4 regions of the Bradyrhizobium sp. Cp5.3 genome follow, and region 3 is predicted to be linked to each of the others. Evidence: predicted binding sites of a transcription regulator. Region 3 holds the regulator's gene; each other region holds the start of a gene.
What was found. Region 3 encodes PhoB, which activates phosphate uptake and scavenging genes when phosphate is short. Its sites were predicted from a motif close to TGTCATNNANCTGTCAT; they were not measured.

Region 1: the regulator PhoB is predicted to act here: its motif matches at 6,239-6,255, upstream of K289_RS0110585 (DUF47 domain-containing protein).
Region 2: the regulator PhoB is predicted to act here: its motif matches at 4,616-4,632, upstream of K289_RS0106470 (glycerophosphodiester phosphodiesterase family protein).
Region 4: the regulator PhoB is predicted to act here: its motif matches at 3,626-3,642, upstream of K289_RS0123055 (alkaline phosphatase).

The regions. Positions count from the first base shown of each region.
Region 1 covers NZ_AUFA01000005.1:116,767-124,680, forward strand. Annotated here, with positions in the region: gene K289_RS0110550 (class I adenylate-forming enzyme family protein) at 1-147, opposite strand, end outside; gene panB (3-methyl-2-oxobutanoate hydroxymethyltransferase) at 158-979, opposite strand; gene K289_RS0110560 (NnrU family protein) at 982-1,566, opposite strand; gene K289_RS0110565 (hypothetical protein) at 1,766-2,344, opposite strand; gene K289_RS0110570 (peptide chain release factor 3) at 2,458-4,077, opposite strand; gene sugE (quaternary ammonium compound efflux SMR transporter SugE) at 4,235-4,549, shown strand; gene K289_RS0110580 (inorganic phosphate transporter) at 4,542-5,546, opposite strand; gene K289_RS0110585 (DUF47 domain-containing protein) at 5,552-6,196, opposite strand; gene K289_RS0110590 (branched-chain amino acid ABC transporter permease) at 6,355-7,323, opposite strand; gene K289_RS0110595 (branched-chain amino acid ABC transporter permease) at 7,325-7,914, opposite strand, start outside.
Region 2 covers NZ_AUFA01000003.1:242,008-249,921, reverse strand. Annotated here, with positions in the region: gene K289_RS0106490 (nucleoside deaminase) at 1-222, opposite strand, end outside; gene K289_RS0106485 (DUF5076 domain-containing protein) at 225-530, opposite strand; gene K289_RS0106480 (pyruvate dehydrogenase complex E1 component subunit beta) at 534-1,910, opposite strand; gene pdhA (pyruvate dehydrogenase (acetyl-transferring) E1 component subunit alpha) at 1,940-2,962, opposite strand; gene K289_RS0106470 (glycerophosphodiester phosphodiesterase family protein) at 3,133-4,530, opposite strand; gene adh (aldehyde dehydrogenase) at 4,756-6,273, opposite strand; gene K289_RS0106460 (GAF domain-containing protein) at 6,575-7,534, opposite strand; gene K289_RS0106455 (septum formation initiator family protein) at 7,744-7,914, opposite strand, start outside.
Region 3 covers NZ_AUFA01000001.1:242,704-250,617, reverse strand. Annotated here, with positions in the region: gene K289_RS0101195 (ATP-binding protein) at 1-225, shown strand, start outside; gene pstS (phosphate ABC transporter substrate-binding protein PstS) at 369-1,379, shown strand; gene pstC (phosphate ABC transporter permease subunit PstC) at 1,547-2,536, shown strand; gene pstA (phosphate ABC transporter permease PstA) at 2,541-3,386, shown strand; gene pstB (phosphate ABC transporter ATP-binding protein PstB) at 3,383-4,204, shown strand; gene phoU (phosphate signaling complex protein PhoU) at 4,216-4,932, shown strand; gene phoB (phosphate regulon transcriptional regulator PhoB) at 4,947-5,654, shown strand; gene K289_RS0101160 (GcrA family cell cycle regulator) at 5,894-6,406, opposite strand; gene K289_RS0101155 (aspartate aminotransferase family protein) at 6,862-7,914, shown strand, end outside.
Region 4 covers NZ_AUFA01000018.1:114-8,027, reverse strand. Annotated here, with positions in the region: gene K289_RS0123075 (DHA2 family efflux MFS transporter permease subunit) at 1-871, shown strand, start outside; gene K289_RS0123070 (SDR family oxidoreductase) at 1,097-1,834, shown strand; gene K289_RS0123065 (nitronate monooxygenase family protein) at 1,898-2,899, shown strand; gene K289_RS0123060 (hypothetical protein) at 3,007-3,426, shown strand; gene K289_RS0123055 (alkaline phosphatase) at 3,732-5,306, shown strand; gene K289_RS0123050 (aldo/keto reductase) at 5,496-6,314, shown strand; gene K289_RS0123045 (hypothetical protein) at 6,385-6,609, opposite strand; gene K289_RS0123040 (hypothetical protein) at 6,704-7,150, opposite strand; gene K289_RS0123035 (helix-turn-helix domain-containing protein) at 7,306-7,578, shown strand; partial or broken gene K289_RS0123030 (aminotransferase class I/II-fold pyridoxal phosphate-dependent enzyme) at 7,591-7,914, opposite strand, start outside.

The DNA.
Region 1 (7,914 bases), on a different contig from region 3:
CAGTGCTTCGCCGTCGGGATTGCGCGCGCAGGCCTCCGCGATCATCGCCCAGACGCTGCCCGGCCGCTCCGGGAAAGCCGGCACGACGCGGTCGCCGAAGCGCGACTCGAGCCGCATGGGCGGAACTGCGTGCTGCGACCAGTCCATGCGCCCCTCGTCAGCTCTTCTTCATTCCGTAGACGTGCTCCGGGCCCGGGAAGGCACGGCTCTTCACGTCGCTCGCATATGCAGCGATGGCTTCCTCGATCGCCGGCCCGAGATTGCCATAGCGGCGCACGAATTTCGGCGACCGCGGCGACAGACCGAGCATATCCTCCAGCACCAAAATCTGGCCGTCGCAGGCTGAGCTCGCGCCAATGCCGATGGTCGGAACGGCGACCGATTGCGTGATCTTGCGCGCCAGCGGCTCGGCGACCGCCTCGATCACGATCGAGAAGGCCCCCGCCTCTGCGATCGCCCTGGCGTCGTTCTCGATCGGAGCCCAGTTCGTCTCCTCGCGGCCCTGTGCGCGGAACGAGCCGAGCGTGTTGATCGACTGTGGTGTCAGCCCGATATGCCCCATCACGGGAATGCCCCGTTCGCAGAGAAACGCCACCGTCTCCGCCATCCGCGCGCCGCCCTCGAGCTTGACCGCGCCGCACTGCGTTTCCTTCATGATCCGGACCGCCGACTGGAAGGCCTGCTCCTTCGAGCCTTCGTAGGAGCCGAACGGCATGTCGACGACGACGAGCGCCTGCCGGGAGCCGCGCATCACCGCGCAGCCCTGCAGGATCATCATGTCGAGCGTCACGGGCACCGTGGTCTCGAAGCCATGCATGACATTGCCGAGGGAATCGCCGACCAGGATCGCGTCGCAGTGCTTGTCGACCAGCGCGGCGGTGTGCGCGTGATAGGAGGTCAGCATCACGATCGGTTCGCCATTCTTGCGAACGCGGAGGTCGGGCGCGGTCTTGCGCTTGATGGCGGATTGGATGGACATTGTCAGGACCCCATGACAGGCACACCGATCACGACCGGGTGGAACGCGAAGGCAAGCGCGACGTAGGCGACGATCCCGACCGCAACCGCGATCAGGTCGTTGGTGGCGCCACCAACCGGGATCGGCGGCGCGCCGCTATCGGTGCGATGCTTCAGCGAAATGCGGTCATACACGCCCCAGCCGAGGAACGAGCCGAACAGAATGATGGAACCGAGATCGCCGTTCGCCAGCAGATGCGCCGCGGCCCACAGCTTGATGCCGGCCAGCATCGGATGCTTCAGCGTCGCATAGATGCGTCCCCGAATGTAGGACGCGACCACCAGAATGACCGCAGGCAACATCAGCGCGACGGTGATGTGCTTCAGCGCCTTCGGCGGATACCACACGTCGATCCAGCCGGTCGCGCGATAATGGCCAAAGCCCCAGACGATCAGCGCCAGGCCCGCCAGCGACACCACCGAATAGAGGATCTTGTAGGTCCCCTCGCCCAGTGTTGCGATCGCCTGCGCCCGCGCCTTGCGTTTCGTGGTGAACACATGGGCCGCAAAAAACAGCACGAGCCCCAGGATCATGACCAGCAGACCCATGACGTCCTCCCCTTAAGCTAGCGCCCCCGCTCATGGCGTACCATTGATCGGCCGCTGATCGCAACTGATGCCCCTCATGGTGAGGAGGCGCGAAGCGCCGTCTCGAACCATAGAGGCCGGGATGGCACCTTGGCCTTCATCCTTCGAGACGCTTGCTTCGCAAGCTCCTCAGGATGAGGGGATGGAGCAATCCTTGCGGTTACTTTCCGGGCCCCCGATTATCGACATATCGGATCGCGATCGGCCGCCCGGCAAGTGCGCCGCCGAGACCACTCGTGAATTTCAGTGGCAGACATGCGTTCAGCGACGCATTGATCGCGTTGAGATAGCTCGTCCTTGTGTCGGCCGGGACGCCCGCGGTCGCAAAGGTCAGGCGCGGCGGGCCGATCAGGCCGCCCGCCTTGTTGAAGCTGAAGCGCACCGACATCTGCATGCCCGCGCGCACGTCGTTGGTCGGCGGCGACCAGCAGGACCTAAGCTCGGCAAAGAGGTCGCCGATCGTATCGAGGTCGTGGTCCGGCCTCGCGTACTTGGCACGATCGGCCTCGGACGGCACGCTCTCGACCGTGAGCTGGAGATTTTCGCCGTAGGGATAGTAGATCTCGGGAATGCAGGGCCCGTGCTCGAGCACGCTGCAAAAGGACGGCGTGCAGGGACGGTTGTCGAGCACGCTGCACGGCTCGTGCGAGAATGGAATCGGATTGATCTGGCGGCGTCTGGCGTCGGCGGGAAGCGTCGATATCGCCAGCAGGAAAAGAACAATAATACCGCGCCACATGACATGAGCTCGCAAGGCCACCCATGCGAAAGTGGCATCGGCCCTGAACACGTCAAGCCCGCGCGTGTTCACATGCTCGCGCTTAAACGGGGATTGGGGCCCTACCCCTACCCCTACCCCTTCTTCTTCACGTCCTTGACGTTGGCGAACTCGATGCCCTCGGCGCGCTCTTTGGTATAGCCGAGATAGAACTCGTTCCTGGCCAGATACACGGGGTCGCCGTCGACATCGTCCGCAATGCTCGAGGTATTGGCGGCGAGGAACGTATCGAGCTTCTTGCGGTCATCCGACGAGACCCAGCGTGCGAGCTGGAACTCGCTCACCTCGAACTCGACCGGCAGTGCATATTCGGCCTCCAGCCGCGCCTTGAGCACGTCGAGCTGCAGCGCGCCGACCACGCCGACCAGAGCAGGCGCGCCGTCGCGCGGGCGAAACACCTGCACGACACCCTCTTCCGACATCTGCTGCAGCGCTTCCTTCAGCTTCTTCGCCTTCATCGCGTCGGTGAGACGGACGCGACGGACGATTTCCGGCGCGAAGCTCGGCACGCCGACGAAGGTGAAATCCTCGCCTTCGGTCAGGGTGTCGCCGATGCGCAAGGTGCCGTGATTGGGAATGCCGACGACGTCGCCGGCAAAGGCTTCGTCCGCCACCGAGCGATCCTGCGCGAAGAAGAATTGCGGGCTCGAGAGCGGCATGCTCTTGCCGGTGCGCACCAGCTTGGCCTTCATGCCGCGGCTGAGCTTGCCGGAGCACAGCCGTGCAAAAGCGATGCGGTCGCGATGGTTCGGATCCATGTTCGCCTGGATCTTGAACACGAAGGCGCTCATGCGCGGATCGGTTGCCTCGACCTTGCGCTGGTTGCTCTCCTGCGCGCGCGGCTCGGGCGCGAACTTTCCGAGCCCCTCCAGGAGGTCGCCGACGCCGAAATTGCGCAGCGCGCTGCCGAAATAGACCGGCGTCAGATGGCCCTCGCGAAACGCTCCAAGCTCGAACGGCTTGGAGGCCTCGGTGACGAGCTCCAGCTCGTCCTTCACGGCTGATACGTCGAGATTCGCGTTAAGCTTTGCGAGCTCCGTGATCTCGATCTGCTGCGCCGCGCCAGTCTTGGCGCCGCCGCCTTCGAGCAGGCGTACGCCGCCATTGACGACGTCATAGGTGCCGAGGAAGTCACGGCCGCGGCCGACCGGCCAGGTCATCGGCGTGGTATCGAGCGCGAGCGTCTTCTCGATCTCGTCGAGAAGCTCAAAGACGTCGCGGCTCTCGCGGTCCATCTTGTTGATGAAGGTGATGATCGGGATGTCGCGCAGGCGGCAGACCTCGAACAGCTTTCGCGTGCGTGCCTCGATGCCCTTCGCCGCGTCGATCACCATCACGGCGGAATCGACCGCCGTGAGGGTCCGATAGGTATCTTCCGAAAAGTCCTCGTGGCCCGGCGTGTCCAGCAGGTTGAACACGAGCCCCTCGAATTCGAAGGTCATCACGGAGGTGACGACCGAGATGCCGCGCTCGCGCTCGATCTTCATCCAGTCCGAGCGCGTGTTGCGTCGCTCGCCCTTGGCCTTGACCTGGCCGGCAAGATTGATGGCGCCGCCGAACAGCAGCAGCTTCTCGGTCAGCGTGGTCTTGCCCGCGTCAGGGTGGGAGATGATCGCAAAGGTGCGCCGCCGCGCCACTTCGGCGGCAAGCGGGGAACGGGCCGGCGATTCGGCTGGAGTGGCGATGTCGGACATGGCGGGAGCGTTTGGCAGGGAAAACGGGCCTGATCAAGCCTCATTTGGTGATTGCAGAGCCGTCTGACCAGCCCCATATCGGCCCTGGGAAGGACGACCTTTCGCCGATCAGCCACATCAGCCGCGGGGACGACCCTGCCTTGAACGGAGGGTCGTCATGGCCTGGACCATATTGTTCGTCGCCGGTCTTTTGGAGGTCGCCTGGGCGATCGGGCTGAAATACACCGAGGGTTTCACCAAGCTCGTTCCGTCGGTCCTTACGCTCGCAGCCATGGCCGGAAGCGTCATCCTGCTCGGTCTCGCCCTGAAATCGCTCCCGATTGGAACCGCCTATGCGGTCTGGACCGGCATCGGCGCGGTCGGCACCGCGACATTGGGAATCATCCTGTTCGGCGAGCCGGCCGCCGCATTTCGCCTCGCCAGCATCGGACTGATCGTCGCAGGGATCGTCGGGCTGAAGCTCGTCACTTGAAAATCTGGACCGCCCACCAGCTGAGCGCCGCAACGATCGCGGACGCCGGGATGGTGATCACCCAGGCGTAGACGATCGAGCTTGCGACGTTCCAGCGCACCGCCGAGACACGTCGCGCGGCGCCGACGCCGACGATCGCTCCGGTGATGGTGTGGGTGGTCGAAACGGGGACGCCGAGGAAGGTCGCCATAAACAGGGTCGCGGCACCGCCGGTCTCAGCGCAAAAGCCCTGCATCGGCGTCAGCTTGGTGATGCGCAGGCCCATGGTGCGCACGATGCGCCAGCCCCCCATCAGCGTGCCCAGCGCCATCGCCGCCTGGCAGGACAGCACCACCCAGAACGGCACGTAGAATTCGCCGTCGTGGCGGCCCTGCGAAAAGAGCAGCACGGCGATGATGCCCATGGTCTTCTGCGCATCATTGCCGCCATGGCCGAGCGAATAGAGCGAGGCGGAGGCGAATTGCAGGATGCGGAAGGCGCGATCGACCGCGAACGGTGTCGAGCGCACCGACGCCCAGGACACGATCGCAACCAGCATCATCGCAAGCAGGAAGCCGATCAGCGGCGACAGCACGATTGCCAGCACGGTCTTGGACAAGCCGCTCCACACCGCCGCCGAGATTCCCGCTTTGGCCATGCCGCCACCGATGAGGCCGCCGATCAGGGCATGCGACGACGAGGACGGGATGCCGAGCGCCCAGGTGACGAGGTTCCAGACGATGGCGCCGACGAGGGCCGCGAAGATCACCTGGGCATCGACGATCGAGGGATCGATGATGCCGGTGCCGACGGTCTGGGCGACGTGCAGGCCGAACACCATGAACGCCACGAAGTTGAAGAAGGCGGCCCACAGCACGGCAAATTGCGGCCGCAACACGCGGGTCGAAACGATGGTCGCGATCGAATTGGCGGCATCGTGCAGGCCGTTCAGGAAGTCGAACAGCAGCGCGACAGCGATCAGTCCGACCAGAACGGGAAGACCCAAAGCGAGATCCACGGCGCCTAGACCTGCTCGATGACGATGCTGTTGATCTCGTTCGCGACGTCGTCGAAGCGGTCCGCGACTTTTTCGAGGTGGTCGTAGATCTCGCCGCCGACGATGAAGTCCATTGCGTTGCCGTCGCGGTGCTTCAGGAACAGTTCCTTCATCCCGATGTCGTGGAGGTCGTCGACACGGCCCTCCAATTTGGTCAGTTCTTCCGTGATAGCCGTCAGCATCGCAACGTTCGGACCGATCGATTGCAGCAGCGGCAGCGCGCGCCCGACCAGATTGGCACATTCGACCACGAGGCCGCCGATCTCGCGCATCGGCGGCTCGAAATCGCGGACCTCAAACAGTATCACCGCTTTCGCCGTCTGCTGCATCTGGTCGATGGCATCGTCCATCGACGTAATGAGGTTCTTGATGTCGCCGCGGTCGAACGGTGTGATGAAGGTGCGGCGAACGGCCGTCAGCACCTCACGCGTGACGTTGTCAGCCTCGTTCTCGAACTGGCTGACGCGCTGGCAATAGAGCGGTGTCTCCTCACCGCCCTTCAAGACGCCCTGGAGAGCAATGGCGCCCTGGATCACGGTCTGGGCATGGCGGTCGAACAGTTCGAAAAAGCGCTCTTCCCTGGGGAGGAGAGCGCGAAACCAACGCATCATGGGGATAGGCTACCGGTTGGAAATGGCCAGGCCCGAACAGGCCGTCACAAAACTGTCATAGACCATTTTCGACCCGCGCGCGTGTCATTCGCACGCCCGCGGAACCGGATCGTCCACCGCTTTCGCATCCAGGCCTAAATTATAGCCAGATCAATATCTTAGAGCGAACGACGAAGGTAATGCGCGATCTCGCCAATGACGCCGCGGCGGAAGGTGAGCACGCAGATTACGAAGATCCCGCCCTGGATCACCGTCACCCACTGGCCGAAGCTCGCCAGATATTGCTGCATGGCGATGATCACGAAGGCGCCGACCACCGGCCCGAAGATGGTGCCGAGACCGCCGACCAGCGTCATCAGCACGACTTCGCCGGACATCGACCAGTGCACGTCGGTGAGCGAGGCGTTCTGCGCCACGAACACTTTCAGCGATCCGGCAAAGCCGGCCAGCGTGCCGGACAGCACGAAAGCCAGGAACTTGTACTGGTCGGTCCGGTAGCCCAGCGAGATCGCCCGCTGCTCGTTCTCGCGGATCGACTTCAGGACCTCGCCGAAGGGCGAGTTGATGATGCGATAGATCAGCAGGAATCCGGCGAGAAAGCCGACCAGCACGACGTAGTAGAGAACGGTCGGCTTCGACAGATCGAAGACGCCGAACAGGTGCCCCTGCGGAATGCCCTGGATGCCGTCCTCACCATGGGTGAACGGCGCCTGGAGGTAGATGAAGTACAGGAGCTGCGACAGCGCCAGCGTGATCATCGAGAAATAGATGCCCTGGCGGCGGATCGAGATAAAACCGGTCACGATCGAGAGCAGGAAAGCAGCGGCGACGCCGACGACGATGCCGAGCTCCGGCGGCAGCCCCCACACCTTCAGCGCATGCGCGCTGCAATAGCCGGCGGTGCCGAGGAACATCGCGTGGCCGAACGACAGCAGGCCGCCATAGCCGATCAGCAGGTTGAACGCGCAGGCGAGCAGCGCGAAGCACAGCGCCTGCATCACGAAGAACGGATAGATGCCGGTGAACGGAACGGCGGCGAGCAGCAGCGCCATCACCACGAACACGATCATCTCGTCGCGCATCGCGCGCGGAGTTACCGGCAACGTATCGTCTGTCAAGGCTGTCATATCAGGCCGCCCTTCCCGTCAGTCCCGTCGGCTTCACCAGCAGCACCAGCACCATCAGGACGAACACGACGGTGTTGGAGGCCTCGGGGTAAAAATACTTGGTCAGGCCCTCGATCACGCCGAGCGCGAAACCCGTGATGATCGATCCCATGATCGATCCCATGCCGCCGATCACGACCACCGCGAAAACGACGATGATGAGGTCGGCGCCCATCAGCGGCCGCACCTGGTTGATCGGCGCCGACAAGACGCCCGCGAGTGCCGCAAGGCCGACGCCGAGGCCGTAAGTGAGCGTGATCATGCGCGGCACGTTGATGCCGAAGGCACGCACCAGCGTCGGATTTTCCGTCGCTGCGCGCAGGTAAGCGCCCAGCCGCGTCTTCTCGATCAGGAACCAGGTCGCAAGGCACACGACGAGCGAGAAGATGACGACCCAGCCGCGATAGACGGGCAGGAACATGAAGCCGAGGTTCATGCCGCCCTTGAGCTGGTCCGGAATGGCATAAGGCAGGCCGGATGAGCCGAAATAGTTCTGGAACACGCCCTGCACGATCAGCGCGATGCCGAAGGTCAGAAGCAATCCGTAGAGAT
Region 2 (7,914 bases), on a different contig from region 3:
GACGGTGTCGTGGAACGAGATCACGCCGGCGTCGCGCAGGCAACTCATCTCGCCATGCAGGATGACGTTCTTTTCCTGCACGCGATTGTTGTGGCCGCGGGCGATGACCTTCTTCTCGCGCGTCAGCACGGCGCCGATCGGCAGGCCGCCCTGCGCGATCGAAGCCTCCGCCTCGCGGATCGCCTCCAGCATGAAATCGTAATGATAGGATTCCACCGCCACGCTCAGTGCCCCTTCTGCCCGCGTGGCGTGGTGGTGCCGGTGTCGGTCGGCCGTTCGATCTCGGCCCGGAACATCTCGAGGATCCGGTCCAGCGCCTCTTCCTCGGTGTATTCGCTCTCGCGAGCATAGGCGCGCGCGGCGTGGCGGGCGAGATCGACAAGCAGCAGGCCCCACATGTCGGGCTCTTCGAAGGCGCGCTGGAACGCCATCGACAGCCCGCCGTCCAGCACGAACACGCGCAGGATCTCGACCGCGTCCTCGCGGGCGATGACGTCGGGCGGCAATGGCTGCTCCTTCGGGCCTGCCATGGTCTACCTGTAGCAGACGGCTTTGGCGGCCTCGACCACTTCAGCCGCCGAGGGCAGCGCGAGCTTCTCCAGGTTCGCGGCATAGGGCATCGGCACGTCCTTGCCGGAGACGCGCGTCACCGGCGCGTCGAGATAGTCGAAGGCATGCTCCATGATGCGCGCGGCGATCTCGGCGCCGACGCCGCTCTGCGCCCAGCCCTCCTCCACCGTCACGGCACGGCCGGTCTTCTTCACCGAGTTGACGATGGTCTCGGTGTCCATCGGCCGCAGCGTGCGCAGGTCGATGACCTCCGCCTCGATGCCGTCCTTGGCAAGCTCGTCGGCGGCCTTGAGCGCGTAGGTCATGCCGTTCGACCAGGAGATGATGGTGACGTGGCTGCCCGCACGCACGATGCGCGCCTTGCCGATCGGGATCACGTAGTCGTCGAGCTTCGGCACCTCGCCGGTGTGGCCATAGAGCACCTCGTTCTCGAGGAAGATCACCGGATTGGGATCGCGGATCGCGGCCTTCAGCAGGCCCTTGGCGTCGGCCGCCGAATACGGCGCAACGACCTTCAGGCCCGGGATATGCGAGTACCAGGAGGAGTAATCCTGGCTGTGCTGGGCGGCGACGCGTGCGGCAGCGCCGTTCGGCCCGCGGAACACGATCGAGCAGCCCATTTGGCCACCGGACATATAGAGCGTCTTGGCGGCGGAGTTGATGATCTGGTCCATCGCCTGCATGGCGAAGTTGAAGGTCATGAACTCGACGATCGGCTTCAGGCCCGCCATCGCGGCGCCGACGCCGATACCGGCAAAGCCGTGCTCGGTGATCGGCGTGTCGATCACGCGCTTGGCGCCGAATTCCTGAAGCAGGCCCTGGGTGACCTTGTAGGCGCCCTGATATTCGGCAACTTCTTCGCCCATCACGAAGACGTCGGCATCGCGACGCATCTCCTCGGCCATGGCGTCGCGCAGCGCTTCGCGGATGGTCTGCGTCACCATCTCGGTGCCGGCGGGCACTTCCGGATCAGGCTCGGCAACGGCCTGCGGCGCAGCAGACTTCGGCTGGGGCGCCTCGGCCTTCGCGGCGGCAGGCGGCGCTGCCGCCGCAGGCTTGGCGGGTGCGGGCGCCTTCGCAAGATCGGCAGCGCTCTCGCCGTCGGCGAGGATCGTCGCGATCGGCGTGTTGACGGCAACGTCGGCGGTGCCTTCGGGGATCAGGATCTTGCCGAGCGTCCCCTCGTCGGTCGCCTCGACCTCCATGGTCGCCTTGTCGGTCTCGATCTCGGCGATCACGTCACCCGACTTGATCTGCTCGCCCTCTTTTTTCAACCATTTGGCGAGGTTGCCCTTTTCCATCGTGGGCGACAGCGCGGGCATCAGCACTTGAATTGGCATATCGGCTCCAAAAGAAAGCTTGCGCGCGTTCAGCGATAAACGTCGGTCCAGAGCTCGGACGCATCCGGCTCGGGGTCATGCTGGGCAAAGTCGGCAGAGGCGTTGACGATGTCGCGAACCTCGGCATCGATCGCCTTGAGATCCTGTTCGCTCACCTTGGCCGCGAGCAGCCGGTTACGCACCTGCTCGATCGGGTCCTGGTCATGACGGACCTTCTCGACCTCCTCGCGCGTGCGGTATTTTGCGGGATCGGACATCGAGTGGCCGCGATAGCGGTAGGTCTGCATTTCCAGGATGACCGGGCCCTTGCCGGCGCGACACCAGGCGACCGCCTCGTCGGCGGCGGCCTTCACCGCGCGGACGTCCATGCCGTCGACCTGATGACCGGGGATGTTGAAGGAGAGACCGCGCTTGGAAAAATCCTGCTGCGCCGAGGCGCGCGAAACCGCCGTACCCATGGCGTAGCGGTTGTTCTCGATGACGAAGATCACCGGCAGCTTCCAGAGCTCCGCCATGTTAAAGCTCTCATAGACTTGGCCCTGATTGGCCGCGCCGTCGCCGAAATAGGTGACGGCGACGTTGTCATTGCCGCGATAGTGATTGGCGAAGGCGAGCCCGGCGCCGAGCGAGACCTGGGCGCCGACGATGCCGTGGCCGCCGTAAAACTTCTTCTCCACGCTGAACATATGCATGGAGCCGCCCTTGCCCTTGGAATAACCACCGCGACGTCCAGTGAGCTCGGCCATGACTCCGTTGGCTTCCATGCCGGTGGCGAGCATGTGGCCGTGGTCGCGGTAGCCGGTGATGACCTGATCGCCCTCTTTCAGGGCCATCTGCATGCCGACCACCACGGCCTCCTGGCCGATATAGAGATGGCAGAACCCGCCGATCGCACCCATGCCGTAGAGCTGGCCGGCTTTCTCCTCGAACCGCCGAATCAGGAGCATGTCGCGGAGCGCCTTGAGCTCCTGCTCCTTGGTGAATTCCGGGGGCGAGCCGCCGTTGGTCTTGTCTTGTGGAGCGCTTGCGGCGGCTTTCTTGGGTGCGGCCATGGGAATTCCGGGTCAGAGAAAACTTCAGCCCTCTCTAACCCAAGTCAAACGCGTGTGAAAGCGCTGGGGTGCCATGCCACGACTTTCATTATGCCGCACTGCAACGTGGCCGAAATATTGCAAAATCTTTGCCACCGATCAGGCAACATTTGCTCGCCGCGAAGCCGGCCTCACCAGCCCAGCTCGCGCAGATAGGCTGCGCGGGCGCCAACTCCGGTATGCGTGAAGTCGGTAAACACCCCCTCGACGCCGAGACGGAAGAACTTGAGATATTCCAGGCTTGGATCGCCGTGATAGTCCGCAGCCAGATATTTCTTCTCGTTCCGGAACGTGAAGACATGCACGAACAGGCCAAGCTTGTGCGCGTCGGCAACGAGGCTGGTTGCTTCCTGCGTCGATGCCTCAGGCGTCGATCCCTTGAAGGGCGTGCCATCGGCGTTGCTGTCCTTCCAGGGAGAGACCTTGAGCGGAACGATGTAAGCCTTCCACGGACCAATGCCGTCGGCATAGGTCTTGATCTCCGCGAGGCCCTCGGGGGTTAGCATCGCATCATACAAGCGTTGGTCACCCGAAACGGTCCAGTCGAACGGACGCGAATTGGTGATGTTGTTGAGGAGGACCTTTCCCGTCTTGAAGTCGATACCGTTGCCATCGATGAGCTGGACCTGCCGCGTCTCCAGGCCATGGCTGCGCATGTATTTCAGGCTGCCGGGCTCGAAGCTCTGCACAAAGATGGGAGCGTCCTTCGCATTGAGGCCGTTGTCCTTGATGATCTTGATCAGGGCATCCTCGAGCGGGTGGCTGCCGGGCGCGCCACAGCCATTTGCGATCGCCTGCGCATTGTTCCAGGTCGGATTCTTGGTTTCCGGATAGACGGCGATGGGACGCCCCGTCTCCTTGCTCTTGGCCTTGGCGATGTCGATGACGTCCTGGAAGCTGATGATCGGGAACTTGCCGTTGAATATCTTCGGCCTTTCGTTGGCCGCATCATAGGTAGTGCCGGCGATCCAGTCCTTCAGCTCGGCCATGGTGAAGTCGGTGATCGACCAATCATTGGCATGATCTTCGCCGTCCACGATCAGCGATTTCAGCACCGATTTGGGGTCGGCCGGATCGGTGAGATCAGTGAGGTATTCAGCAGGCCCGCTGGTGGGAGACTGGGCCCATTTCACTTTGACCTTCACACCAGGCACCGTGCGCTTGCGGGCCGCAACCACCGCATTGGTTTTCGCCACCTCGGCAATGTTGGTATTGTCACTCAGCCACGGGTTGTGACGTGCGACCAATACGCAATCCCTGGTCAGGTGCAGGTCCTCTTCGAGCGCGTCGGTCCCGAGGGCTGCGGCAAGGTCATACGATGCCTCGGTCTCTTCAGCCACCAGCCCCGGCACGCCGCGATGCCCGAGGATCAGTGGCGGCTTTCCGTCAAGGGTCAGGAAGTGCTTGGCGCCGGCGGGAGTCGACCCGGTCTGTGCGAAGGTTATCGATTGCGGGAAGAACGCCAAGGCCGCCGCGCCGAGCAGCATCGCTCCAGCACGCGTCTTCCGCCGTGAACGACTGTTCTTCATGACAAGCCTCCGTCATTTGGCGAGCATCGCTTCGAATGCCACAAGGGCCGAACCGAATAATGTCGGCGCTTCTTGTCTCAATTCTCTGACAGATGGATGACGGCGGGCCGGTTAGACAAAAGCTCCCGAGATGCAGGGGACATGTGCGGATTGGCGAAGGAGCGTCCGCGCCTTGTCGCATTGGGCGGAACGGGCGGCGCGAGGTTGCGCCGCCCTCTCCGCCGATCAGAAGAAGCCGAGCTTCTTCGGGCTGTAGCTGACCAGGAGGTTCTTGGTCTGCTGATAGTGATCGAGCATCATCTTGTGGGTCTCGCGTCCCACGCCCGATTGCTTGTAGCCGCCGAACGCCGCGTGCGCGGGATAGGCGTGGTAGCAGTTGGTCCAGACCCGGCCCGCCTGGATGGCACGACCGAAGCGGTAGCAGCGGTTGGCATCGCGGCTCCAGACGCCGGCACCGAGGCCATAGAGCGTGTCGTTGGCGATCGCGAGTGCCTCATCGTCGGTCTTGAAGGTCGTGACCGAAACCACGGGTCCGAAGATCTCCTCCTGGAAGATCCGCATCTTATTGTGGCCCTCGAACACGGTCGGCTGAACATAGAAGCCGCCGGCCAGATCGCCGCTCAGGCTCGCGCGCCCGCCGCCGGCCAGGACCTTCGCGCCTTCTTTCCTGCCGATGTCGATATAGGACAGAATTTTCTCCAGCTGCTCACCGGAGGCCTGGGCGCCGATCATGGTGTCGGCCTCGCGCGGATCGCCCTGCTTGATCGCGGCGACGCGCTTCAGCGCCCGCTCCATGAAGCGGTCGTAGATGTCCTCGTGAACCAGCGCGCGGCTCGGACAGGTGCAGACCTCGCCCTGGTTCAACGCAAACATGACGAAGCCTTCGATCGCCTTGTCGAAGAAGTCATCATCTTCCGCCGTGACGTCCTTGAAGAAGATGTTCGGCGACTTGCCGCCGAGCTCGAGCGTGACGGGAATGAGGTTCTGGCTGGCATATTGCATGATCAGGCGGCCCGTCGAGGTCTCACCGGTGAAGGCGACCTTGGCGATCCGCGGGCTCGAGGCGAGCGGCTTGCCGGCCTCGACACCGAAGCCGTTGACGATGTTGAGGACGCCGGGCGGCAAGAGATCACCGACGATCTCGGCCCAGACCATGATCGAGGCCGGTGTCTGCTCGGCGGGCTTGAGCACCACGCAATTGCCGGCGGCGAGCGCAGGCGCAAGCTTCCAGCACGCCATCAGCAGCGGGAAATTCCAGGGAATGATCTGACCGACCACGCCGAGCGGTTCATGGAAGTGGTAGGCGATGGTGTCGTGGTCGATCTCGCCGATCGAACCTTCCTGGCCGCGCACGACGCCGGCGAAATAGCGGAAGTGATCGATCGCGAGCGGCAGGTCGGCGGCGCGGGTTTCGCGGATCGGCTTGCCGTTGTCCCAGGTCTCGGCAATCGCAAGGCGCTCCAGATTCTCTTCCATGCGGTCCGCGATCTTGTTCAGGATCGCGGCACGCTCGGCGACGCTGGTGCGTCCCCATGCGGCCTTGGCGGCGTGCGCTGCGTCGAGCGCGGCCTCGACGTCCTGATGGTCGGAGCGCGCGATCTTGCAGACGATCTGGCCATTCACCGGCGAGGCATTGTCGAAGTATTTGCCGGAGATCGGCGCAACAAACTTGCCGCCGATGAAATTGTCATAGCGTGCGGCGAACGGAACTTGGGTGACGTTGAGGAATTCCACCTTGTTCATTGATCACTCCCGATGTTGCTGTTTGTGCAATTCGTCGCGTGCGTTTGCGCCTGTGCGACTTGCGCCAACGATGTCGCGGGAGAGTTTTTCTGTCAGCCCGGGCGGAAGCGATGGTCAGACCGACCTGTCGCAGTTCTGCGACAGCTGACGCGGCCACCACGCATTCCGACCTCATCCTGAGGAGAGCGCTCGCGCCGCACCGTCATTGCGAGCGTAGCGAAGCAATCCAGAGTCCCTCTGCGGAAAGATTCTGGATTGCTTCGCTACGCTCGCAATGACGATTGAGAAAAAAAATCGAAGCTCAGTGCTTCAGATCGAACCGCTTCAGCTTTCGATGCAGCGTGGCGCGGCTGACGCCGAGGGCCTTGGCGGCGGCCGAAACATTGCCGCCTGCGCGCAAGAGCGCCCGCTGCAACACCGCACGCTGACCGCCGGCAAGGTGATCGTGCGCCGCATCGCCGCCGAGAAGATCGGCCGCAGGCACCGGCTGCAACGGACGCCCGGGTGCGATCCCGAGTCCCAGCCGGGCGGACCGGGTCGCGCCTATCACGAGATCATCCGCATCGACCGCGACAAGGCCACTGCATTGGCCGTCCGATGCAGGCGTCAGCACGATGCGGGCATGGGCAAAGGCGCGGCGAAACAGATCGGCTTCGATACGCTTTGCGGCTTCGCCAGCCGCAAGCGCGATCAGACTGGAGAAGGCGTCAGTCCGGTCGGCGCGGCAGGAGGAGACGTCGAGCACACCGGCAAGCATCCCGTCATGGTCGTAGATCGGAACGGCCGTGCAACTCAGCAGCGTGTTGCGGGTGAAGAAGTGCTGGTCGCGGTCGATCGTCAGCGGCCGCTGCTCGACGAGGCAGGTGCCGATGCCGTTGGTGCCCTCGTGCTCCTCGCTCCACAGCGCGCCGGTCCACAGGCCCCAGGATTGAAATGTCGCGTCGTCAGCCGGGGTGCCGCGACGATCGACCGGAACGCCCTCGCCGTCGGCGAGCAGCACACAGCAGCCGGCCGCGCCGACCGCCTGATAGAGCCGGTCCATCGCCCCCTGCGCGGCAGCCAGAAGCGGCGCGATGCGTTCACGCGCCTCGCGCAGTTCTGCTTCGCTCAGCCGCAGCGGCAGGTTGCGGCCGGCAGGATCCAGATGATGCAGTCGGGACGAACGGCGCCACGAGGCCACCAGCGCGGAACGCGCCGCTTGGCCTGACGTGATGGCGGCCTCGACGCGGGCCGCGTGATGCCGGGACATTGGCCCATTCATCACTGGTTTCCTCCGGGAAGCAGTCTAGGCGGTACCCGCACGGCCCAGTTGATCTGCGTCAACTTTAGGCAACCCTGCGCTCCGCCAAGCCATGCCCCCGTCACCGCGCTGCCGTCAAGGCGGCAATCTGGCCGCGGTCCTACAAATTTCGGTGCGATGGCAGCCACGCCGCGAGGTTTCGGCGCCGGTTTCGGAAGCTTCGGAAAGCGTCAGTTCGTCGGGTTCATCCGAACCAGATCATGCGGATTGGCGTAGTCGAGCTGAAAGCGCGCCCGCTCGTCCAGCATGTCGGGATCGAGCTTTTGCGAGCGGAGCAGCGACACCCGCTGCTCGCTCCTGGTGCGCTCGCGCTTAAGCTGCGCCAACTCGCTGGTCAGCGC
Region 3 (7,914 bases):
TTCGGTCCTGGCATCGCGCCCGAGCATCTGCCGCGGCTGACCGAGCGCTTCTACCGGGTTGACGTCGGCGACAGCCGCTCGCAGGGCGGGACAGGGCTCGGATTATCGCTGGTGAAACATATTCTTAACCGTCATCGCGGCCGGCTCCTGATCGAAAGCGTGCCCAAGCAGGGCGCCACTTTCACCGCCTGTTTTCCCCAGGCGAAGACTTCCGCGTCAACCTGAAATCATAGCGATTTCAGTCGCTTAGTGCTGTCATCCGACTGTCACGAAACCTTCGTAAAAGCACAGCCGACCGCTCCTAAAGGGGCGGCGCGGGAGCGCGATCGGGCGCGGAAGGCGCTTCGCTCCCCAGTATGGAGACCAGCATGAATTTCCTCAAAACTATCGTCGCTGCTGGCTTGGTCGCCGCATCGACGTCGGCGTTCGCCGCCGATATTACGGGTGCCGGCGCGACGTTCCCGTTCCCGATCTATTCGAAGTGGGCGGACTCCTACAAGAAGGAGACCGGCAACGGCCTGAACTATCAGTCGATCGGTTCCGGCGGCGGCATCAAGCAGATCCAGGCCAAGACCGTGACCTTCGGCGCCAGCGATGCGCCGCTCAAGGCCGAGCAGCTCGAGAAGGATGGCCTCGTCCAGTGGCCGATGGTGATGGGTGCGATCGTTCCCGTCGTCAACATCGAGGGCGTCAAGGCCGGCGAGCTGGTGTTCGACGGCGAGACCCTCGCCAATGTCTATCTCGGCAAGATCACCAAGTGGGATGATGCTGCCATCAAGAAGCTCAATCCGAACGTGAAGCTGCCATCCGAGGCGATCACCGTGGTCCGCCGCTCCGACGGTTCGGGCACCACCTTCAACTTCACCAACTATCTCTCGAAGGCCAGCGCGGACTGGAAGAGCAAGGTCGGTGAGGGCACGGCCGTCGAGTGGCCGGTCGGCGTCGGCGCCAAGGGCAACGAGGGCGTGTCCGGCAACATCAGCCAGACCAAGAACTCGATCGGTTACGTCGAGTACGCCTACGCCAAGCAGAACAAGCTGACCTACACCGGCCTCGTCAACAAGGCCGGCAAGACGGTGCAGCCGACCGTCGAGGCCTTCCAGGCAGCCGCTTCCAACGCCGACTGGTCCAAGGCGCCCGGCTACTACGTCATCCTGACCGACCAGCCCGGCGACAAGTCCTGGCCGATCACCGCGGCGACCTTCATTCTCATGCACAAGGAAGCCACCGACAAGGCGGCCTCGCAGGAAGCCATCAAGTTCTTCCGCTGGGCCTTCAAGAACGGCGGCAAGATGGCCGAGGAGCTCGACTACATCCCGATGCCGGACAGCGTCGTCCAGCAGATCGAGAAGACCTGGGCTGCCGAGATCAAGAGCTAAGTGCTCTTGTCCTGGACGCAGCGCGGCATGATCTGCCGCGCTGTCGATCCGGGATCCGCAAGACCTCGTTCCCCGGCACGTGGTGTCGCTGTCGCGATGCCGCCGCCGGGGTGCGAGACCGGTGACAAGAAACTAGATGGTCAGTACAGGGGATCGGCGTGGCAGAGATGGCCGTTCAGAGCGACGTGATTGATGACGCCGGACCCTATGATCGCGCCAAGGCGTTGAGCGCGTTCAAGCTGGGTGACCTCACCTTCTACTGGATCACGCGTCTCAGCGCGATCTCGGTCCTCCTCATCCTCGGCGGCATCATCGTGTCGCTGATCGTCGGTGCCTTCCCGGCGATGAAGGAATACGGCTTCTCGTTCCTGTGGACGCAGCGCTGGGCGCCGTCCGCCGATCCGCCCGTGCTCGGCGCGCTCGGTCCGATGTACGGCACGCTCGTGACCTCCTTCATCGCGATGCTGATCGCCATCCCGGTCGGTCTGGGCATTGCGATCTTCCTCACCGAGCTGTGCCCGCAATGGCTGCGCCGCCCGATCGGCATGGCGGTCGAGTTGCTCGCCGGCATTCCCTCGATCATCTACGGCATGTGGGGCTTCTTCGTGCTGGGGCCGTTCCTGGCCAACACCTTCCAGCCCTTCATGATCAGGATCTTCGACGGCGTTCCCGTGCTGGGCGCGATCTTCGCGGGGCCACCGTCCTATCTCAGCCTGTTCAACGCCGCGCTGATCCTGGCGATCATGGTACTGCCCTTCATCACCTCGATCTCGGTCGACGTGTTCAAGACCGTGCCGCCGGTGCTGAAAGAGGCCGCCTACGGCGTCGGCTGCACCACCTGGGAAGTCGTCCGCAGCGTGGTGATCCCCTACACCCGCGTCGGCATCATCGGTGGCGTCATGCTGGCGCTGGGGCGCGCGCTCGGCGAGACCATGGCGGTGACCTTCATCATCGGCAACTCGTTCCGGATCTCCTCGTCGATCTTCGCGCCGGGCACCACGATCTCGGCGGCGATCGCCAGCGAGTTCGCAGAAAGTGACGGCCTGCACCAGTCCGGCCTGATCCTGCTCGGCCTGCTGCTGTTCGTGCTGACATTCTTCGTGCTCGCAGGCGCGCGGCTGATGCTGCTGCGTCTCGAAAAGAAGGCGGGGAAGTAACGCCATGAACCCGATTTACGCACGCCGCCGCCGCAAGGACATCGTCATCCGTGGACTCTGCATTGGTGCCGCCGCCTTCGGTGTCACCTGGCTTGCACTGATCCTGATCACGCTGCTCTACAACGGCCTGGCCGGGCTCAACCTCCAGATCTTCACCGAGAACACGCCGCCGCCCGGCTCGAACGAAGGCGGCCTGCTCAACGCAATCGTCGGCTCGCTCATCATGACCGTGCTCGGCGTCGGCATCGGCGCGCCCCTCGGCCTGTTCGCCGGCACCTACCTTGCCGAGTACGGCCGCAACGACAAGCTGACCTCGGTGATCCGCTTCATCAACGACATCCTGCTCAGCGCGCCCTCGATCATCATCGGTCTGTTCATCTACGGTGCGGTGGTGGTGCCGATGCGCGGTTTCTCGGCAATCGCCGGCAGTCTCGCGCTCGCCGTGATCGTGATCCCGGTGGTGCTGCGCACGACCGAGGACATGCTGCTCTTGGTGCCGAATGCGCTGCGTGAAGCGGCCTCCGCCCTCGGCCTGCCGCGCTCGCTGGTGATCAAGCGGATCGCCTACCGTGCCGCGCGCTCCGGCCTCATCACCGGCGTGCTGCTGGCGACCGCCCGCGTCGCCGGCGAAACCGCGCCGTTGCTCTTCACCGCGCTGTCGAACCAGTTCTTCAGCCTGAGCCTGAACAAGACGATGGCGAACCTGCCGGTCACCATCAACAACTTCGTGCAGAGCCCGTACGCCTACTGGAAGCAGCTTGCCTGGAGCGGCGCGCTGCTGATCACGCTCACCGTGCTTGCCCTGAACATTGGCGCGCGCATCCTTGGCGCCGAGAGGACCGCAAAATGACCGATCTTTCCGTATCCGTGAGTGCCAACGGTCACCTGGCGTCGCAGCAACCGCTGCCGGAAGCCCCGGCCAAGGTGACGGTGCGCAACCTCAACTTCTATTACGGCGAGCACCACGCGCTGAAGAACATCAACCTCACGCTCGGCACCAACCGCGTCACGGCGTTCATCGGCCCGTCGGGCTGCGGCAAGTCGACCCTGCTGCGCATCTTCAACCGGATGTACGACCTCTATCCGGGTCAGCGCGTCACCGGTCAGCTCATGCTCGACCAGACCAACATTCTCGATCCCAAGCTCGACCTCAATTTGCTGCGCGCCCGCGTCGGCATGGTGTTCCAGAAGCCGACGCCGTTCCCGATGACGATCTACGAGAACATCGCCTTCGGCATCCGCCTCTATGAGAAGATATCGAAGTCCGAGATGGACGACCGCGTCGAGAAGGCGCTGCGCGGCGGCGCGCTCTGGAACGAGGTCAAGGACAAGCTCAACGCCTCGGGCCTCTCGCTCTCCGGCGGCCAGCAGCAGCGCCTCTGCATCGCGCGCACCGTCGCGGTGCGGCCCGAGGTGATCCTGTTCGACGAGCCCTGCTCGGCGCTGGACCCGATCTCGACCGCCAAGGTCGAGGAGCTGATCCAGGAGCTGTCCGAGAATTACACGATCGCGATCGTCACCCACAACATGCAGCAGGCGGCGCGCGTCTCCGACAAGACCGCCTTTATGTATCTCGGCGAGCTGATCGAGTTCGACGACACCAGCAAGATCTTCACGTCGCCGACCGATCGGCGCACGCAGGATTACATCACCGGCCGCTTCGGCTGAGGAGACAGGATATGGGTTCCGAACACACCGCAAAGGCCTTCGACACCGACCTGCAGGAGCTCACCCGGCTGGTCGCGGAGATGGGCGGGCTCGCCGAGCGCATGATCGTCGATTCCGTCGATGCGCTGATCCGCCGCGATGTCGCGCTCGGTCAACGTGTGGTCGCCGGTGATACCGAGATCGACGCGCTGCAGAAGAAGATCGAGGAGCGCTCCGTCCTGACCATCGCCCGCCGCCAGCCGATGGCGGTCGACCTGCGCGAGATCGTCGGCGCGATGCGCGTGGCGACCGACCTCGAACGCATCGGCGACCTCGCCAAGAACATGGGCAAGCGCGTCGCAGCGCTGGAGACGGACTTTCATCCGCTCAAGCTGTTCCGCGGCCTGGAGCATATGACCGACCTCGTGCAGCAGCAGGTCAAGTCGGTGCTGGACGCCTATGCCGCGCACGATCTGCCGGCGGCGATGGCGGTGTGGAAGGGTGACGAGGAAGTCGACGCCATCTGCACCTCGCTGTTCCGCGAGCTCCTCACCTATATGATGGAGGATCCGCGCAACATCTCCTTCTGCATCCACCTGATGTTCTGCGCCAAGAACATCGAACGGATCGGCGACCACGCCACCAACATTGCCGAAACCGTGTTCTACATGATCGAAGGCCAGGCCATCGCCGACAAGCGGCCGAAGGGCGACATGACGACCTTCGCCACGACGGTCCCGAATAGCTAAGGAGCGACGACCCCATGGGCGCACGCATTATGGTGGTTGAAGACGAAGAAGCTCTGACCGAGCTGCTCCGTTACAACCTCGAAGGCGACGGCTATGACGTCGAGACGGTGATGCGCGGCGACGATGCCGACACCCGCCTCAAGGAACACATACCCGATCTGATCGTGCTCGACTGGATGCTGCCGGGCCTGTCCGGCATCGAGCTGTGCCGGCGGTTGCGTGCCCGGCCCGAGACCAAGCAGCTCCCGATCATCATGCTCACCGCGCGCGGCGAGGAGAGCGAGCGGGTACGTGGCCTTGCGACCGGCGCCGACGACTACATCGTCAAGCCGTTCTCGGTGCCGGAGCTCCTGGCGCGCGTGAAGGGTCTGCTCCGACGTGCAAGCCCCGAGCGGCTCGCCACGGTGCTCGCCTATGGCGACATCGAGCTCGACCGCGAAAAGCGCCGCGTGGCGCGTTCGGGCCGGCCGATCGATCTCGGTCCGACCGAGTATCGCCTCCTGGAGTTCTTCCTGGAGCATCCGGGCCGCGTGTTCTCGCGCGAGCAGCTGCTCGACAGCGTCTGGGGCCGCGACATCTACATCGACGAGCGCACTGTCGACGTGCATATCGGCCGCCTTCGCAAGCTGCTCAATCTCGGCCGCGAACAGGACCCGATCCGCACCGTGCGTGGTGCCGGCTATGCGCTGGATGATCGTTTCGCGAAGGCGGAGCAGACTTAAGGTCTGACAGGTTGGCGGGCTGTCGCCACAATCTCGTCGTCCGGGCCTGGTGCGCAATTGCGCACGGGGCGCGGGACGCATCGCCCCAGGGCGCAGTTGTTGCGCGAAGAGGGTAACTCCGAGTCCCCGTCATCACATCCGCTGGCGGTAATGGCTCCCGGCTTTCGCCGAGACGACGCGGAGTTTGACTGGGCCGTCGTCGCGTGACGGCCTCATCCTGATCGTCGACGAAAGCTAGCTCAGCGCGTGCCCGGCTTCGCCGGGGCGCGGCGGCGGTCGGCTGCCGGCTGGTAGGCGACGCGCGAGTGCTGGGCGCAGTAGGGCAGGCCCGAGAGCGCCCTGCCGCCGCAGAAGAAGAAATCCGGGCTCGAGGGATCGCCAACCGGCCAGTGGCAGGTCGCCTCGTTCAGCTCGAGCAGCGACAGCCGCTGGCTCATCGGCACCACGTTGTCGTAGGTGACCGGATCGGGCTCCACCTCGACCTCGAAGGCCTGCGCCAGCGCGGTGTTGCCGCGCGAGATCGGACGGGACACCCGCATCATGTGCTGCGCGGGACGCGCCTTGCGCGGCCGCGGAGCTGCCGAAGACGGGCTCTTGGCGCGGCCGGACAGGCCGAGCCTGTGCACTTTGCCGATCACGGCATTGCGGGTCACATTGCCGAGCTCGGCTGCGATCTGGCTGGCCGAAAGTCCGGCCTCCCAGAGCTTTTTCAACTGCTCGACGCGATCGTCGGACCAGGTCAAAACCGTCATTGCACCCTTTCCCTCGCCGCGCGCCAGCCATCCTGGGGCCTCGCAGCGATTGCCTAAGCCTCGAAAAACCCGTGCCGCCAGAATCCCTTAAGGCTCGCCGGGCGCGACTAGAACGCCCGAACGTTTACGCCGGTACATGAGGACTTAGAGGATCAGAACCGCTGCACGAGATGTCGTATCTGACAAGCCAAACGCTACAATATGGCGTGACTCACGCGCAAGAGTCCGCCGACTCGCTTCCACATGTTCCGTAGCGAAACCACCACAAAATAGGCACCGCAAGACTACGGATTCTGCGTTTCCCGAGGCTTGCCGGCGGCATTGACTCCCGTTCTGCCAGGCATAAGATGCCCTCACGTGCCGCCCTGAAAAGGCGGCACGTTTCGTTTTCCGGGACGGTCATTGGTGCGCTGCGCAATGCGCGTTGAGGCCGTCCTCAACACCAAGTGACAGCCATGACCAAGAGCGCCGCGCCGCATCTGCTTCCCGTTTTCGCCAGGGCCGACATCGGTTTCGAGCGCGGCGAAGGCTGCTGGCTGATTGCCACCAATGGCGAGCGCTATCTCGACTTCACGTCCGGCGTCGCGGTGAACGCGCTCGGCCATGCCCATCCCGTGCTGGTCAAGGCGCTGCAGGAGCAGGCGACGAAACTCTGGCATATGTCGAACCTGTTCCAGAGCCCGGATGGCGAACGTCTTGCGAGCCGCCTCTGCAACGAGAGCTTTGCGGACTTCGTGTTCTTCTGCAATTCCGGTGCGGAAGCGCTGGAATGCGTGATCAAGGTCGTGCGCCGCTATCACGCGTCGAAGGGGCATCCCGAGCGCTTTCGCATGATCACTTTCGAGGGCGCCTTCCATGGCCGCACGCTCGCGACGCTGGCTGCGACGGGCTCGGCAAAATATCTCGAAGGTTTCGGTCCGCCGATGGAAGGCTTCGACCAGGTCCCGCATGGCGATCTCGACGCCGTCAAGAAGGCGATCGGTCCGCAGACTGCCGGCATCCTGATCGAGCCGATCCAGGGGGAGGGCGGCGTGCGCTCGGCGACGCCGGCATTCCTCAAGGCGCTGCGCCAACTCTGCGACGAGCGTGGCCTCTTGCTCGCATTCGACGAGGTGCAGACCGGCATGGGCCGTACCGGCGATCTGTTCGCGCACCGCCGCCTCGGCGTCACGCCCGACGTGATGTCGCTGGCGAAAGCGCTCGGCGGCGGATTCCCGATTGGCGCCTGCCTCGCGACCGCGGAAGCGGCCTCCGGCATGACACCCGGCTCGCATGGTTCGACCTTCGGCGGCAATCCGCTCGCGATCTCCGCCGCCAATGCGGTGCTCGACGTCATGCTCAAGCCCGGCTTCTTCGACCACGTGCAGAAGATGTCGCTGCTGCTCAAGCAGAAGCTCGCGTCCGTGATCGATCGTCATCCCGACGTCGTCAGCGAGGTTCGCGGCGAGGGGCTCCTGATCGGCATCAAGGCCGTGGTGCCCTCCGGCGATCTCGTCGCCGCGCTGCGC
Region 4 (7,914 bases), on a different contig from region 3:
GTTCGGCTCGAACATGATCGTCGCCTTCGCGCTGCTCGCGGCCGTATCCTTGATCGCGCTGATCCCGTGGGAGCTGACGCGCGAGGATCCCATCGTCGACATCCGCCTGCTTGGCCGGCGGCAGTTCGGCGCCTGCTTCCTGGTCATGCTCGGCACCGGCGCGGTGCTGATCTCGACGACCCAGCTCATCCCGCAGCTTCTGCAAACCGAGCTCGGCTATACGGCGATGCTCGCCGGTCTTGCGCTGTCGCCCGGCGGCGTCGCGACGCTGGTGTTGATGCCGGTCGTCGGGCGGCTCGTGAGCGTGGTGCAACCGAAATATCTCATCATGGCGGGTGCCGCGATGGTCGCCTTGTCGATGTGGCATCTCACCGGGCTCACCGGCGACATCACCTACGGCTATGCGGCCATGGCGCGCATCTTCCTGGCGATGGGCCTGCCGTTCCTGTTCCTGCCGGTGACGACGGCATCCTACGACGGCGTGCCGCCGGACAAGACCAACCAGGCCTCCGCGCTGATCAACGTCGCCCGCAACATCGGCGGCTCGATGGGCGTGGCGCTGGCGCAGACGATTTTGGCGCAGCGCCAGCAATTCCATCAAAGCCGGCTGATCGAGCACGCCGCGCCGTCCGATATCGGCTATCAGCAGAGCATCGACGCGATGACGCGCTTCTTCGAGGCGCAAGGCTCAAATGCGACGGACGCCGCGTCACAGGCGATCGCCTGGGTCGGCAAGACCTTGCAGCAGCAGGTCGACCTTCTCGCCTATATCGACGTGTTCTGGACGCTGGCCATCATCGCGGTGCTGATGATCCCGACTGCCGCGGTGCTGCGACCAATAGACCTGCGCGCGCCGGCGCGGGGGCATTGAGGCCCCAACGTCGTCCTGACTTTCGCCAGGACGACACCGGAAATGTCGGATCTCCCGGAGCATTAGTTGGTCTGAAAAAGGAACTGACTGGAGATTTCATGATCCGGATGGTATCAACTTCCAGAATTTGACAGTTCTGTTTTAGAACTATAGCCTGCCGTTCAATCACACAGCCTGCGCGCGACGTTGATCCTGGCGTCGCGGCATTCACCGGAGGAGGCGACGTTGCCCAAGCGAAACGCCACAGCCGCCGTCATTGGCGCCGGCGACTACATCGGTGCCGAGATTGCCAAGAAGTTTGCCGCCGAGGGCTTTTCCATCTTCGCCGGCCGCCGCAACGGCGACAAGCTCGCGCCGCTGGTCAAGGATATCGAGGCCGCCGGCGGCGAGATCCACGCGCGCTCACTGGATGCGCGCAAGGAGGAGGAGATCATCTCCTTCCTCAACGATGCCGACAAGCACGCGCCGCTCGAGGTCTGCATCTTCAACATCGGCGCCAACGTCAATTTCCCGATCCTCGACACCACCGAGCGCGTGTTTCGAAAAGTTTGGGAGATGGCCTGCTATTCCGGCTTCCTTGCCGGCCGCGAAGCCGCGCGGCTGATGCTGCCGCGGGGCGGCGGCAACATCTTCTTCACCGGCGCGACAGCGTCCTTGCGCGGCGGCAGCGGCTTTGCCGCGTTCGCCAGCGCCAAGTTCGGCTTGCGTGCGGTAGCGCAGGCGATGGCGCGCGAACTGGGACCGAAGAACATCCACGTCGCGCATCTCATCATCGACTCCGGCGTCGATACTGCTTGGGTTCGGGAGCGCCGAGAGCAGCTCTGGGGCAAGGAGGCGCTCGACAATCCCGATCTCCTGATGCCGCCGTCTTCGGTCGCGGACGCCTATTGGCAGCTCTATCAGCAGCCGAAGAGCGCCTGGACCTTCGAGATGGAGATCCGGCCGTTCGGAGAGAAGTGGTGACCGCGGCGCAAAAGTCCGGCTAGACTGATCCGAACGCGAACCAAAACTCCGGGAGGCCACTACGTGAAGACCGCGATCACCGAACTGTTCGGCATCGAGCATCCGATCATCCAGGGCGGCATGCATTTCGTCGGCTTTGCCGAGCTGGCCTCCGCCGTCTCCAATGCCGGCGGGCTCGGCATCATCACCGGGCTCACGCAGAAGACACCGGAGCTGCTCGCCAAGGAGATCGCGCGCTGCCGCGACATGACCGACAAGCCGTTCGGCGTGAACCTCACGTTTCTGCCGACCTTCTCGGCGCCGCCTTATCCGGAGTACATCGCGGCCATCGTCGAAGGCGGGGTGAGGATCGTTGAGACCGCGGGCCGCAGCCCTGAGCAGTACATGCCGGCGATGAAGGCGGCCGGCATCAAGGTGATCCACAAATGCACCTCGGTGCGCCACTCGCTCAAGGCCGAGCGGATCGGCTGCGACGCTGTCAGCGTCGACGGCTTCGAGTGCGGCGGTCATCCCGGTGAGGACGACATCCCGAACATGATCCTGCTGCCGCGCGCGGCGGAGGAATTGAAGATCCCCTTCGTTGCCTCCGGCGGCATGGCCGACGGGCGCAGCCTCGTCGCCGCGCTGTCGCTGGGGGCGTCCGGCATGAACATGGGCACGCGCTTCATCGCCACCAAGGAAGCGCCGGTGCATCAGAACGTGAAGAATGCGCTGGTCGCCGCGACCGAGCTCGACACCCGCTTGATCATGCGCGCGCTGCGCAACACCGAGCGCGTGCTGAAGAACGCCAATGTTGAGCACCTGCTGGATATCGAGCGTGAGAGGGGCGACAAGCTCAAGATCGACGATATCCACGACCAGGTTGCGGGCATCTATCCGAAAGTCATGATCGACGGAGAGATGGATGCGGGCGCCTGGAGCTGCGGCATGGTCGCGGGCCTGATCCATGACGTTCCGTCCTGCAAGGAACTCGTCGATCGCATCATGGGCGAGGCGGAAACCATCATCCGCAGCCGCCTGCTGGGGTTCCTGGACGGGACCGGTGCGGCGCGAAAGGTCGCCTGACCGTCCGTACAGTCTTAACCCTGGCGGCAATTGGCCGCTGGAATTGCCCGAGGCGCCTCCTAAATAGGGGTAAATTGTCCCTATTAATCAAGTTTCAGGAGGCGTCCGTGGTCCTGAAAGGCGCTCACTTTGCTCTTGCTGCCGCCCTCGTGCTCGCGTGGGGTGGCATCTCGCGCGCCGCTGACTACAAGCCCGACGAATATCTGAGCCTCGATCTATCCAAGGCCGTGCTGTCGCCGAAGCGGCTCGGGCCGGAGACGCAGTTCGCGCCGGTCGCGCTCGAGGCCCGTGGCGGCAATGACGCGCAGGCGCGCATCGAACCGATGGACGTGCCGAAGAAGGTTGCGGCCGAGCGCGTGCACGTGCCGGCGCCGAAGGTCGCTCGCGCCAAGAGCGCCCAGCCACGCGGCGCCGCGCGCACCAAGCTCGCGCAGCGTCACGGCAACCCGCTGGACGCGCAGGCGATGGACACCCGTATCCAGACCTGGCCGTGCCGTTCCGGCGGCATCTGCAACTGGAAGCGCTAGAGCGTTGACTGATGTTGCTTCACCTCGCCCCGCTTGCGGGGAGAGGTCGGAATTCAAGCGCAGCTTGAATTCCGGGTGAGGGGGACTCTCCGCGAGTCTAACTCTCATCGTCCCTGCGGAGACTCCCCCTCACCCCAACCCTCTCCCCGCAAGCGGGGCGAGGGAGCGCACTCTTGCCACGGCTGCAGCCCGGCGGACACGTCATCCACGCGTCGCAAAACCGTAGGCGCGGAGTCAAGAAACCGTAAGGATAGGAGTCAAGGAGCGCAGGCACCTTCCGTCGCGATTCGACGAAGGTCTCCTGAATGGCAACGCTCCGCGCTTCGCGCGCATGGACCCGGCGACAATTCCTGAACCGCTCCGCCTCCACTCTCGCCATTGCCTCGCTCGGCACGCTCGCCACCCCCTACATCGGCCGCGCCGCCGACCGTCCGCAGATCGCGGGCGGCATCCAGTCGGGGGACGTATCGGACGGCTCTGCCGTGATCTGGGCGCGCGCCGATCGCCCTGCGCGGATGCAAGTCGACTATTCGACCGTCGAAAGCTTCAAGACCATTCTTGCGACGACATCAGGCGATGCGTTGCCCGAAGCCGACTTCACCTCAAAACTCCTGCTGAATGACCTGCCGTCCGGGCAGGACATCTTCTACCGTGTGCGCTTCGACGACATTGCATCGGGCATTGCCGGCGAAAGCCGCATCGGCCATTTTCGAACTGCGCCGGCCGCAGGCCAGTCGGTCTCATTCGTGTGGTCCGGCGACGTGGCGGGGCAGGGCTGGGGCATCGACATGTCGCGCGGCGGCTATCGCAGCTACCGCACTATGCTCGACAATCGCCCGGACTTCTTCATCCATTCCGGCGATCACATCTATGCCGACTGCACCATCCCCTCCGAACAGAAGCTGCCGAACGGCGAGCTCTGGCGCAACGTTGTGACCGAGGAGAAGTCAGAGGTCGCGCACACGCTGGCGCAGTTTCGCGGCAACTACAAATACAATCACCTCGACGAGCATTTTCGCGCCTTCCACGCTGAGGTGCCGATGTTCGCGCAATGGGACGATCACGAGGTCACCAACGACTGGTCCCCGACCGGCAGCTACGACGCAGCCGGCTATGAGGCCGATGGCACGCCGCGCTTGGTCGCGCGCGCTCGCCGCGCCTTCTTCGACTTCATGCCGATCCGCGATATCGGGACGCGGCTGGGCCGGGTCTATCGACGCATTGCTTACGGCCCGCTGCTCGACGTCTTCATGATCGACATGCGCAGCTTTCGCGATGGCACCTGGAACAAGGGTGATGACCATCGCGGCTGGATTCTTGGCGCCGAGCAGCTCGCCTGGCTGAAGCGGGAGCTCGCCGCTTCGCGCGCGACCTGGAAGGTGATCGCGGCCGACCTGCCGATCGGCCTGATCAGCCTAGACGCGGTCGCACTCGGCGATGGCCCGCCTGATCGGCGCGAGCATGAGATTGCCGACCTTCTCGCGTCCATCAAGCGCGCCGGTGTTCGCAACGTCGTCTGGCTCACCGCCGACATGCACTACACCGCCGCGCATTACTATGATCCGAACAAGGCGCAGTTCAGCGATTTCGAGCCGTTCTGGGAGTTCGTCTCCGGCCCCCTGCACGCCGGGACCTGGGGCCCGGGCGAGCTCGACAACACCTTTGGCCCAGTCGCGATGTACCAGAACGGATGTAGCGAGGCGCAGGGCGAGAATCTTGCGCCCTGCTTCGGACTACAGTTCTTCGGCCGCGTCGACATCGATGGCGAGACTGCGGTGATGACCGTGACGCTGAAAGATGTCGACAACCGCGACCTCTGGTCAGTCGACATCGTGCCGCACCCGCAACCACGTCCGGCCGTGGTGGCGCAGCATTCGTAAGGGACGGGGAGCTATCACCACGAGCGTCACGGCCCGGGCAAGACGTTGGGAAGCTCCTAACCCGATCTTGATTGGCCGCCTCGCGGCCGCCGCGCTATAGTATTCGCTCCCGCCACCTCTTTTCCATCACCGAAGAGTCTGCTCACGCGGCGCCGCCGCGCGTTCGGCGGAATACGTCAGGAGCTTTTCATGGATAATCTGAAGACCCAGGGCATCAGCCTGCCCAAGCTAGGCCTCGGCACCTTCCGCATGGAGGGCGATGCCTGCCGCGCCGCGGTCGAGAGTGCGCTGTCACTCGGCTATCGCCATATCGACACCGCCGAGATGTACGCCAATGAGGAGGCGATCGGCGCCGCGATCGCGGCTTCCCGCGTGCCGCGCGGCGAGCTGCATGTCACGACCAAAGTCTGGTACGAGAACCTAAAGCCCGACGCGATTCGCCGCGCCTTCGACGCCAGCCTGAAAAAACTCCGACTCGACCATGTCGACCTTTATCTCGTGCATTGGCCGTCCAAAGCCGCGAACTGGGGCGCGGTGTTCGAGACGCTGATGGAGCTGAAGGAGGAGGGGCGCACGCGGGCCATCGGCGTCGCCAATTTCCCCGCCGCGCTGCTCAAGACCGCCATCGAGGACATCAAGGCTCCGATCGCCTGCAACCAGGTCGAATATCACGCGATGCTCGATCAATCGAAGGTGTTGGCCTATCTCGCGGCCAAGTCGATTCCGCTGGTCGCCTATTGCCCGCTGGCGCAGGGGCGCTTCGCCACAGATCCGGTGCTGAGCGAGATCGGCGCGAAGCACAACGCGACTGCCGCGCAGGTGGCGCTGAAATGGCTCGTCGATCAGGATGGCGTCGCTGCGATCCCGAAGGCGTCGCGGCGCGAGAGCCAAGAGGCCAATCTTGATGCGCTGAAGATCACACTCGACGATGCCGACCGCAGGAAGATTGCCGCGATGCCGAAGAACATTCGCTGCGTCGATCCAGCTTTCGCGCCGGCCTGGGATTAGGTGTGTCCATGTCTGACGTTTCGGACACGCAAAGAAATGGCCCCTCATGGGGCCATTTCCACGTTGCGCATTAGTAGTCCATGTGGCGATGGCTGCGCTTGATCACCACGACGTTGTCGCCGTGATGGCGCCAGCCGCGATGCATGCCGTAGTCGCGATGCTCGCGGAATTCGGCCCGGGCGCCGTAAGGGCCGTGATGATGGCGCTTGATCACCACCGTCTCCGCACTCGCCAGCGTCGGCGCCACGATCGCAAGCGCACCGAGAGCCGCGACGACGTAGCCAAGCTTCTTCATGATGTCCTCCTCCAATGAATGCAAATCTAAACCGCGCATACGCGCGAACGTTCCGGAGGAGCTGCGGGAGAATTCTGAACGGATGTTCAGGTGGCTAATCGCAGCGATGCTGTGCAGGCGTCGGCGCGCCAGTCTTGACGTATTTGCCGTCCCTGATGGTGTAGTCACCGCGTTCGCTGCGATTGTAGATCGCGCGCAGGCCGCCATCCTTGGACAGCAGCAGCCCGAACTCGCGCGCCTGATGCAGGGATGGGAAGAACACCATCAGATTGAGCAGGCCCTCCGCATTGATCGAGGCGGCCACGACTTCGCTCTCATCCTTGGCCTCGCCGAAATTGCGCCGGTACATCACCCGGCGGTCGGGTCCGATCTCGTAAGTCAGCACCGCACCCCTGTCGCGGCCGGGCGGCAGCGCGCAGTCGACCGACCATGAGCCGAGCAGGCCCCATTGCTCGACCGTCGCCAGCGTCTCGGCGCCGGCTCCAGATGTCAGCGCAGCGCACAGCAGCGCGGCTGCGGTCCAGCGGCTCAAGCCACGCATCATGTCCAAAGAAAGCCCCGCCCCTCGATCGAACCCGAAGTCTAGCATTCCCACCTCGGCAGTCCACCAACCCTTCGCCAATTTGATCCGCGTCAATGAGGCGGTCCGGCCCTCAGGTAATATCGAGCTTCCGGAGGGTGATCGTGGATAGATCAATGCTGGATGAAGTCGTCGAATTCGCGGGCGATGTGCTGCCGGGAGGCTGCGCCGCGCCGCCTTATTCCGAGTCCGCGTTCCTGGCCGAGCTCGGCGACCGGTTGCGGTCCTCGCGCCTGCGCTGCGCGCTGTCGCGCCGCGAACTTGCCCGCAGGTCGGGGATTTCCGAGCGCTATATCGCCCAGATCGAGGCGGGCAAGGGCAACGTGTCGATCGTGCTGTTGCTGCGGCTGGCCTCCGCTATACACGGCAGTCAGCCGCAGGCGGCCTGATCGTCGAGCCATCTAGGCGCGCGCCTTCTCCACATTGGCGCTGCGCGAGGGTACGCCGAACTCCTTGCGGCAGACCTCGGCCAAAACGGCGACGCCCTCGCGGATCTGCTGATGCGTCGGGCTGGCAAAGCATAGTCGCAGGCGCGGGCTCGAATGGCCCTTGTTGGTCGACCATTCCGGGCCCGGATTGATCGAGACCCCCGCGGCAAGCGCGGCCTGGTATAGTTTCAGCGTATCGACCTGATCGGGCAGTTTCACCCACAGGAAGATGCCGCCCTTCGGTTCCTCGAATTCCGCGGCCGTCCCGAACTGCTCGTTCAGGGCTTCCATCAGCGT